2 regions of the Mesobacillus stamsii genome follow, and region 1 is predicted to be linked to the other one. Evidence: riboswitches for the same ligand, from Rfam matches in the RefSeq annotation. Region 1 holds a riboswitch; the other holds the start of a gene.
What was found. Region 1 has a riboswitch for FMN ahead of ribD (bifunctional diaminohydroxyphosphoribosylaminopyrimidine deaminase/5-amino-6-(5-phosphoribosylamino)uracil reductase RibD). Riboswitches for the same ligand answer to the same signal wherever they lie in the genome.
Positions count from the first base shown of each region.

Region 2: linked by a shared signal. The riboswitch ahead of J2S25_RS01640 (ECF transporter S component) and the one ahead of ribD (bifunctional diaminohydroxyphosphoribosylaminopyrimidine deaminase/5-amino-6-(5-phosphoribosylamino)uracil reductase RibD) in region 1 are both predicted to bind FMN.

Region 1 covers NZ_JAUSUN010000004.1:188,746-192,932, forward strand. The annotation lists gene J2S25_RS05010 (FMN-dependent NADH-azoreductase) at 1-446, shown strand, start outside; gene J2S25_RS05015 (nuclease-related domain-containing protein) at 636-962, shown strand; gene J2S25_RS05020 (hypothetical protein) at 1,084-1,233, opposite strand; gene J2S25_RS05025 (metal-sensitive transcriptional regulator) at 1,543-1,884, shown strand; FMN riboswitch at 1,939-2,084, shown strand; gene ribD (bifunctional diaminohydroxyphosphoribosylaminopyrimidine deaminase/5-amino-6-(5-phosphoribosylamino)uracil reductase RibD) at 2,203-3,285, shown strand; gene ribE (riboflavin synthase) at 3,300-3,956, shown strand; gene J2S25_RS05040 (bifunctional 3,4-dihydroxy-2-butanone-4-phosphate synthase/GTP cyclohydrolase II) at 3,968-4,187, shown strand, end outside.
Region 2 covers NZ_JAUSUN010000001.1:299,588-303,774, reverse strand. The annotation lists gene serA (phosphoglycerate dehydrogenase) at 1-1,244, opposite strand, end outside; FMN riboswitch at 1,521-1,652, shown strand; gene J2S25_RS01640 (ECF transporter S component) at 1,813-2,394, shown strand; gene J2S25_RS01635 (ferredoxin) at 2,501-2,749, opposite strand; gene J2S25_RS01630 (YpbB family protein) at 3,042-4,103, shown strand; gene J2S25_RS01625 (RecQ family ATP-dependent DNA helicase) at 4,094-4,187, shown strand, end outside.

The sequences.
Region 1 (4,187 bases):
AAAAAGGCACTGAATTATCCGCACTAACTGCAGAAGAACAGGCCAAAATCGGCCGTCTTGCAGAGCTGGTTGACCAGTTCACAGCAGCAGACAAATTTGTTTTCGTGACACCGCTATGGAACTTCTCATTCCCGCCAGTCATGAAAGCATACCTAGATGCAGTCGCAGTCACAGGCAAAACATTCAGATATACACAAGAAGGCCCTATTGGTTTAATGACCGATAAAAAAGCCCTTCACATCCAGGCTCGCGGCGGATATTACTCAGAAGGACCAGCTGCGGACATAGAAATGGGACACCGGTACATCGAAACAATCATGAACTTCTTCGGCGTACCATCAATTGAATCCCTGATTCTTGAAGGTCACAACGCAACCCCTGAAAAAGCACAGGAAATCAAAGAAAACGGAATTGCGCGTGCGAAGGATTTAGCCCATACATTCTAATAAAAGATTGACAAGAACAAGCTTAGACATCCAAAAACAAAAGTGTTGATAGTAACCAGAAAAAGCTGTGCAGATTCTCCTGTACAGCTTTTTCTCATTTAGGATGGTTTTCTAGTAGAAAAAGCTTGTTAAATATTCGAATAAAACATACTAATTAATTGCAATACAATATGAATGGAGGAATGTTTTTTGATAGTGAAAACCCGTGTGGAATCGTTGGAACTACAGATTCTGAGAATGCTGAATTCCAGAATGAGCCTGACTCCGAAAGAACATAGTAACTATCTTTATTTGGAAAAAGGATATGAAGGCGAAGTGATTTTTGATCATTGGATGGAGGAGGTAGAAAATGGCTTCCTGGTTTTGAATGATTTGCTTTTGGAACATAGAAATACCAAGTTCCAAATCGATTCCCTATTCTTGTCAAAGATTATTCGCATGTTCGAAGTGAAAAACTTTGAGGAGATTATTTTATTGAAGGCGATAGATGGTACACCCACAATGGAGTGGAAATAAGCAATCCGCTCATACTAATGGAACGAGCAGAATCTCTCCTGCGAAGGATGGTCCGAGACCTTGGATACAACATAAAAATTGGATCAACACTAGTCTTCGTGAACCCCCACTTTGCCCTCTATCAAGCACCGCGTAATTTACCAATTATCTTTCCAAACCAGATTCCAAGACTTCTTAAAAATAAATCTGCAAAAACAATTTGCTCCAATAAAAGATACCCACATAAACCTAGCGGAACGGCTGCATTCCCTGCATACCCAAGATTCACCATACTCACGGCTGCCTGAATATAGTTTCAACAAATTGAAAAAGGGAATAACATGTTCTCATTGTCATAGCATCAATACGATCGTTACTCGAAAAACACTATTATGTAGCAATTGTGGGAAACGGGAAAATGTACATGATGCAGTATTGAGAAGTATTAAAGATATCCAATTACTTTTTCCGGAAGAAGCTTTAGTCATTGTCTAGCCTATTTAGCACCATGCAATAGGATGTAATTTTGTGGTTTAATACAGGCTTTTATGAGGGGTACGATAAGGGGGTATGATAAAATATACAAAAGGGGGGTTTTTAGATGGACAGTTTAGAGCCCAACGTACACTCAACTGACTGTGGGGACAGCTGCTGCGCCTCAGTGCGAAAAAGCCATCACTCTGAAAAAACGAAGAAAAATCTCGTTAATAGATTGAATCGGATAGAAGGACAAATTCGCGGTATTAAAGGGTTGATTGAAAGAGATACGTATTGTGATGATGTGATCACGCAAATTTCTGCAACTCAGGCGGCATTGAACAGCGTAGCAAAGCTGCTGCTTGAAGGGCATATGAAGTCTTGCATCGTTGAACGGATTCAGGAAGGTGACAATGAAGTGATTGATGAACTGCTGACGACGATTGAGAAACTGATGAAAAAATAAGAAGCTAGTTTGTTGTGCTTTCCAGAGCATATTCTGTATAATGATGCTAATTGAATATTCCTTCGGGGTCGGGTGAAATTCCCAACCGGCGGTGATGAAGCATTTGCTTCTTAGTCCGTGACCCGGTTAACATTTGTTAAACGGTGGATCTGGTGAAACTCCAGAGCCGACAGTTACAGTCTGGATGGGAGAAGGGAAAAACAAGGATAGCAAAAGGGACGATTATCCCCTTTTATATCCTCTTGTTTGATATTGTCTTTTTACGGACCCCGAAGCCTATTGTTTCGGGGTTTTTTCTTTTAACGAGGAGGAAAAAAGATGAAGCATCAAGATTATATGGCCCTTGCGATCAATCTTGCAAAAGCAGCGGAAGGACAAACCTCCCCAAATCCCCAGGTTGGCGCTGTGCTCGTAAAAGACGGGGAGATCATAGGTTTTGGCGCCCATTTGCGGGCAGGTGAGCCGCATGCCGAGGTTCACGCTATTACAATGGCAGGGGAGAAAGTGAAGGGAGCAAATCTTTACGTGACTCTTGAGCCGTGCAGCCATGTTGGGAAGACACCGCCCTGTTCGAACCTTGTCATAAAGTCGGGCATCAAAAAGGTATTTGTGGCTTCGGTTGATCCAAACCCCCTCGTTGCTGGTGCAGGAATTACCAAAATGCGGGAGGCTGGCATAGAAGTGGAGGTTGGGTTATTAGCGGAAGAAGCCATAGCCCTGAATAACGTATTTTTTCATTACATAAGTACGGGACTCCCATTTGTAACCTTGAAGTCTGCCACGAGCCTTGATGGCAAAATTGCGACAGTGTCGGGAGAGAGTAAATGGATCACAGGTGAGGAAGCGCGAAAGGATGTTCATCACTTTCGCCATACACAGGATGCTATTCTTGTAGGTGTCAACACCGTTATCAAAGATAATCCAAGCCTGACAACAAGGCTGGAAACTGGCGGAAAAAATCCCGTTCGGGTGATTTTGGATTCGACTTTGAGAACACCAATGGAATCAGAGGTAATTCGTGATCACGCAGCTGAGACGATCATCGTCACAGCTGCTGGTGCCAAACCTGAAAGGGCAAAACAATTCGAAGACCAAGGCATCAAAATCATCAAGCTAGAAACTGCGAAAGTCGAAATAAACGAAATGCTGAAAAAATTGGGGGAACGCGGGATCACTTCTCTGTTTGTGGAAGGCGGTGCCGAAGTCCATGGCAGTTTTTTAAAAGAGAAGGCCTTTCAGCAGGTGATTACTTATATTGCCCCTAAGCTGATTGGTGGCAGAAATGCTCCGACAGCCTACGGAGGCGAAGGCATCGTTCGTCTGGAAGAAACAGTTCCCTTGAAAATTACCGATGTAAAACAAATCGGCGAGGATATCAGGATTATTGCTGAGCCGATCTAGAGGGAGGTTTTCATATGTTTACAGGAATTATTGAGGAAATTGGGACAATTGCCAATATCCAGTACAGCGGAGAATCGTTTATGCTGACAATCGACGCAAAAAAAGTACTGACAGATGTACAAGTTGGTGACAGTATTGCAGTGAACGGGGTATGCCTGACGGTCACCTCTTATACAGAAAATAGGTTTACCGTAGATGTGATGCCTGAGACAGTAAAAGCCTCGAGCCTGAAAACCGCCAGGCGGGGTTCAAAGGTAAATCTGGAAAGGGCGATGGCAGCGGGAGGCCGCTTCGGCGGTCACTTTGTCGCCGGACACGTGGATGGCGTCGGGATCATCAAAGGAAAGACCCAAGTTGAAAATGCAGTGTATTATGAAATCCAGGTGGAACCGGATTTGCTGAAATATGTCATCCTAAAAGGCTCCGTCGCTGTTGATGGAACAAGCCTAACCGTTTTTGGAATATCAGAAGACAGTTTGACCTTGTCACTGATCCCGTTGACCCTTGCTGACACGGTACTAGGCTTTAAGGATAAAGGCGATATCGTCAATATTGAATGTGACATGATTGGCAAGTATGTGGGGCACTTCTTGAGTGATCAGCTCGCAGCAGCTCCAAAAAGAGAAAGCAAGATTACAGCCCGATTTTTAGAGGATAACGGGTTTATGTGAGGATGATGAAAATGTTTGATCCAATTGAAGAGGCGATATATGAACTAATGCAAGGCAATGTCGTCATCGTTTGCGATGATGAGGACCGGGAGAATGAAGGAGATTTTATTGCGCTTGCTGAAAAAGCAACACCTGATGTCATTAACTTTATGGCGACGCATGGCCGGGGGCTGATCTGTGTTCCAATTGAAACAGAACTGGCACAAAAGCTTGGCCTGATGCCGATGGTGT
Region 2 (4,187 bases), on a different contig from region 1:
GCAGTGACGGTCACTGTGTTGGCATAACCGAATGAATTACCTGTTACCTTTTCTCCGACCATGATTCCACGTTCTTTCGCGATATGGATCGCATTCACTTCGTTAACTTTCACCTCAATTCGGTTTTCAAAAAAACCTGCCAGAAGTGCTTTCGTCAAATAGGATGTTTCCAGTTCTGCTGCAGTTCCTGAATAGGTGGCTGTCAATTCATTGACACCTTTGTTATGGCATTCCGAGACGATTTTGCCCATTTGCTTTGCCAGCTGGTGGAAGGGCTGTATTTTTTCATAGATATCTTTAGACATAGCTGGTAGATTAATCGAGTTGGCAACAGGTTTATTTTCAAAAAAGGACCTGATTTCCGTGGCTACCTGTGTTGCGACATTCAGCTGTGCCTCTCTTGTCGAAGCACCGAGGTGCGGAGTGACAATAACGGAATCAAGCGAGAGCAAAGGATGGTCTCCTGGAGGTTCGACTTTGAAAACGTCTAAGGCTGCCCCGGCTACGTGGCCAATTTCAATAAAATGAGCGAGGGCCATCTCATCAATGATTCCGCCTCTGGCGCAATTTAGGAGATACACGCCTTTCTTCGTCTTGCTCAAGGTCCTTTCGTTAAGAAGCCCATTTGTTTCTTTCGTCAATGGTGTGTGGACGGAGATAATATCCGCTTCTTGAAGAACGTTGTCGAAGGTGGATAGCTGGACGCCTAACACCTCAGCTCGTTCGGTCGTTAAGAATGGATCGTACACTTTAACCGACATCCCAAAAGCCTTTGCCCTTTTGGCAAGCTCCGATCCAATCCTTCCTAAGCCAACGATTCCTAGCATTTTGCCGTAAAGTTCATTTCCGATGAACTGATTTCTGTTCCATTGCCCACTCTTTACATTAGCGTGCGCCTGCGGGATATTCCTCATCAATGCTGCCATCATCGCAAAAGTATGCTCAGCAGTGGAAATCGTATTTCCATCAGGAGCATTAACGACGACGATTCCTCGTTTTGTCGCAGCTGTGATGTCGATATTATCGACCCCGACACCTGCCCGACCGACGATTTTTAGAGAAGGCATGGAGTCGAGCAGTTCGGCCGTTACCTTGGTCGCACTTCTTACCAATAACGCATCCACTTTTTCTAAACTGACGAGTCCGGAATCAATTCCCCCTGAATATACTTGTGCCTGCTTCCACTCCAGCAATGGCTGTAAGCCTTGTTCCTTGATTGAATCAGCAGCTAACACCTGAAACATAGTAGATCACTCCTTATGTAAATAAAAACAATTTTCAGATCATTTTACAAGACGAATATTCTTTTGTCAAATGGTCCGAATGTTCATGAATAGTATGTAAACGCTATCAATTCAAACAGTTCTTATAAGCTATCCCGGAAAATTTCCGAATTTTTGAAGATCATGAGTTTAGCTTCCACAGTGAAGAAAAGGTGCTTTAAAGACATAAAACCGTCACAAGCAAACACCTTCACAAGTATTCTTTTTTTCAGTATAATAAACATGTAAATGAATATGGTCTATCTTCGGGGCAGGGTGAAATTCCCGATCGGCGGTAATAAGGTTAATTCTTTAAGCCCGCGAGCCTTTGTGGCAGGATTTGGTGCGATTCCAAAGCCGACAGTAAAGTCTGGATGGGAGAAGATGGAGGTTCTGCAGGCGTTCAAAAATTGCAGGTTTGAACGGCTATTAAGCATGCCTTAGTCGTCATTCCCTCAAGAATAAAACTTGGGGGATTTTATGTGACAAATGGTATGTGTGCATGAATCTTTCTTCCTTATGTGAGATGGATCTCTAAGGAGAGAGGAAAATGAAAAATCTTAGTGTAAAAGCAATGGTTTCAATTGGAATGTTGAGCAGTATAGCTTATGTATTAATGCTGCTAAATTTTCCGCTACCGCCGTTTCCAAAATTTTTGATGGTCGATTTCAGCGATCTACCTGCATTGATTGCTGCGTTGATATTCGGCCCAGCTGCAGGTATTTTAGTAGAACTTATAAAGAATATTCTTGATTATTTCATGACAGGCAGTGAAACTGGAGTGCCAGTAGGCCACGCCGCCAACTTTGTAGCAGGAGTTTTATTCATACTGCCAACTTATTATATATATCAGCGAATGAAAACGAAAAAAGGCATGACATTTGCCTTAGTGTCAGGGTCAGTAAGCATGGCGATTTTCATGAGTGTCCTTAATTACTATGTATTCCTGCCCGCCTACACCTTATTTTTGAATATGCCGGCAATGTCAGGTCCAGAAACAAAACAGTTTATTGTGGCTGGGATCCTGCCCTTTAACTTTGTGAAAGGCGTACTGATGTCTGTTGTCTTCATGCTAATGTTTGCAAGAATGAAAACGTGGATGGAGAGACAGCAAAACTATAAAAGTGCCTAATTGTCTAAAAAGAAAAAGCGACGGCCTGCACCGTTGCTTTTTCGCTGTTTAATGATCATTATTTAAAAAAAATTCCCGCTTACTAAGCGGGAATTTATGTAAGGATTTATTCAAACTTCGTTGCGTCTCCGTTAAATGGTTCATCTGCCACTTTTATTGAGTCAGTTGGGCAGCCTTCAAATGCATCCATCATGTCATCGATTAATACGTCTGGAATTTCAACGATGCCTTCGTTGTCATCAAGTGTTACGAAAGCGATGCCTTCGTCGTCGTAATCATAGATATCAGGAGCAGCCGCACCGCAAGCTCCACATGCAATACAAGTTTCTTTGTCAACGATTGTGTACTTAGCCATGATATAATTCCTCCCAAGTGTTTAACAAAATAATATGCTAATCTTCACTGATTTCAGTGAAAACGTATTCCTCAATCCTATTGTAAAACTGTATCGCCAACATTTCAATAAAAAAAGTTTTGAGAATGTTTATCAGATAAGTTTTTGCAAGAATGAAACGCTGAAAATAAAACATTCTGCCTGTCATTTTCATGTTAAAATAATGGTATATTATTTTCCTGCTATAGCAGGAAGGGGATTTTTTTCTGTTTCCGTAAAGGATTTATTAGCATTACAGTACAAGGGTGATCGCATGGGGTTAACCTATTTAGAGTCGGTTGTTTTGTCAATATTGAAAAGGATCAATGGCGAGAGAACGATCTATGCCCTGCTACATCTTTTACAAGGGAAACGGTCCTCGCAAACGATCCAGGATGCCCATCTATATAAACTTACTCAGTATTTTTCTACCTATCCCACAGTCAGCCGCTCTCGGCTGGAAAAAATGATGGAAAGCCTGAAGCGCGGAGGATTAGTTGAGGAGATAGCAGAAGGAAAAGTCCTATTAACATCCAGAGGAGAAGAGAAGCTTAGACTGCATTTAGCTAAATGTCCACTTCCTGAATTTTTAAATGGCTGGAAGTACCATCAAGTAACCGAGTCTTTCTGGGAAAGGTTGACTCTCCTTGTTCAGGTGAGTTCAAATTTGATCCATCAAGAACGTTCCTATATCCCCATCCGTAATAAGCAAGAAACGCTTAGCTGGGTGAAGCAATTTATTAAACAGCAAAGCGGGGATCGTTATACTCTTGCTGAAAGGCTGTATGAGGAACTGATTTCCGCTTTGGAGAATAGTGCAATCAAACCGGAATTGGTCATAATAAGGTTGACTGGCTTCAAAAAAATTGGTTTGACGCTCTCGCAAGCCTCTGAACAGATCGGGATGGAACCGACTCATTATCACTATGAGTTTCTGAACTGTTTGCATTTCATGTTTAACAAAATACTCGATGTTCCATCTGCATATCCACTTCTTGACGGCTTATTAAATAAGGCAGAACGTTTGGAGCCATTGACCCTCTCTGCAAAAAAAACATACAAATTGCTCCAGCTGGGTTATAGTGCGGATGAGGTTGCCGCAGTCAGGAATCTTAAGCAAGGCACAATCGAAGATCATATTGTCGAAATTGCGCTTATAAAAACGGAGTTTGATATAGATTACTATGTACCAGCTAGCAAACAGGAGAGAATTTTGCTGGCAGCACAGCAGATTTCTGCGAAAAAATTAAAACAAATGAAAGAACGAGTGACGGATGCCTCCTATTTTGAAATCAGGCTTGTGCTCGCTAAATATGGTGATATCGAATGGAACTGAAACAGTATTTGGCCAAATATTTTCCTTTTCCTGATTTCCGACCTGGCCAGCATGAAACAATTGAAGCAGTCATTGAGAAAAATC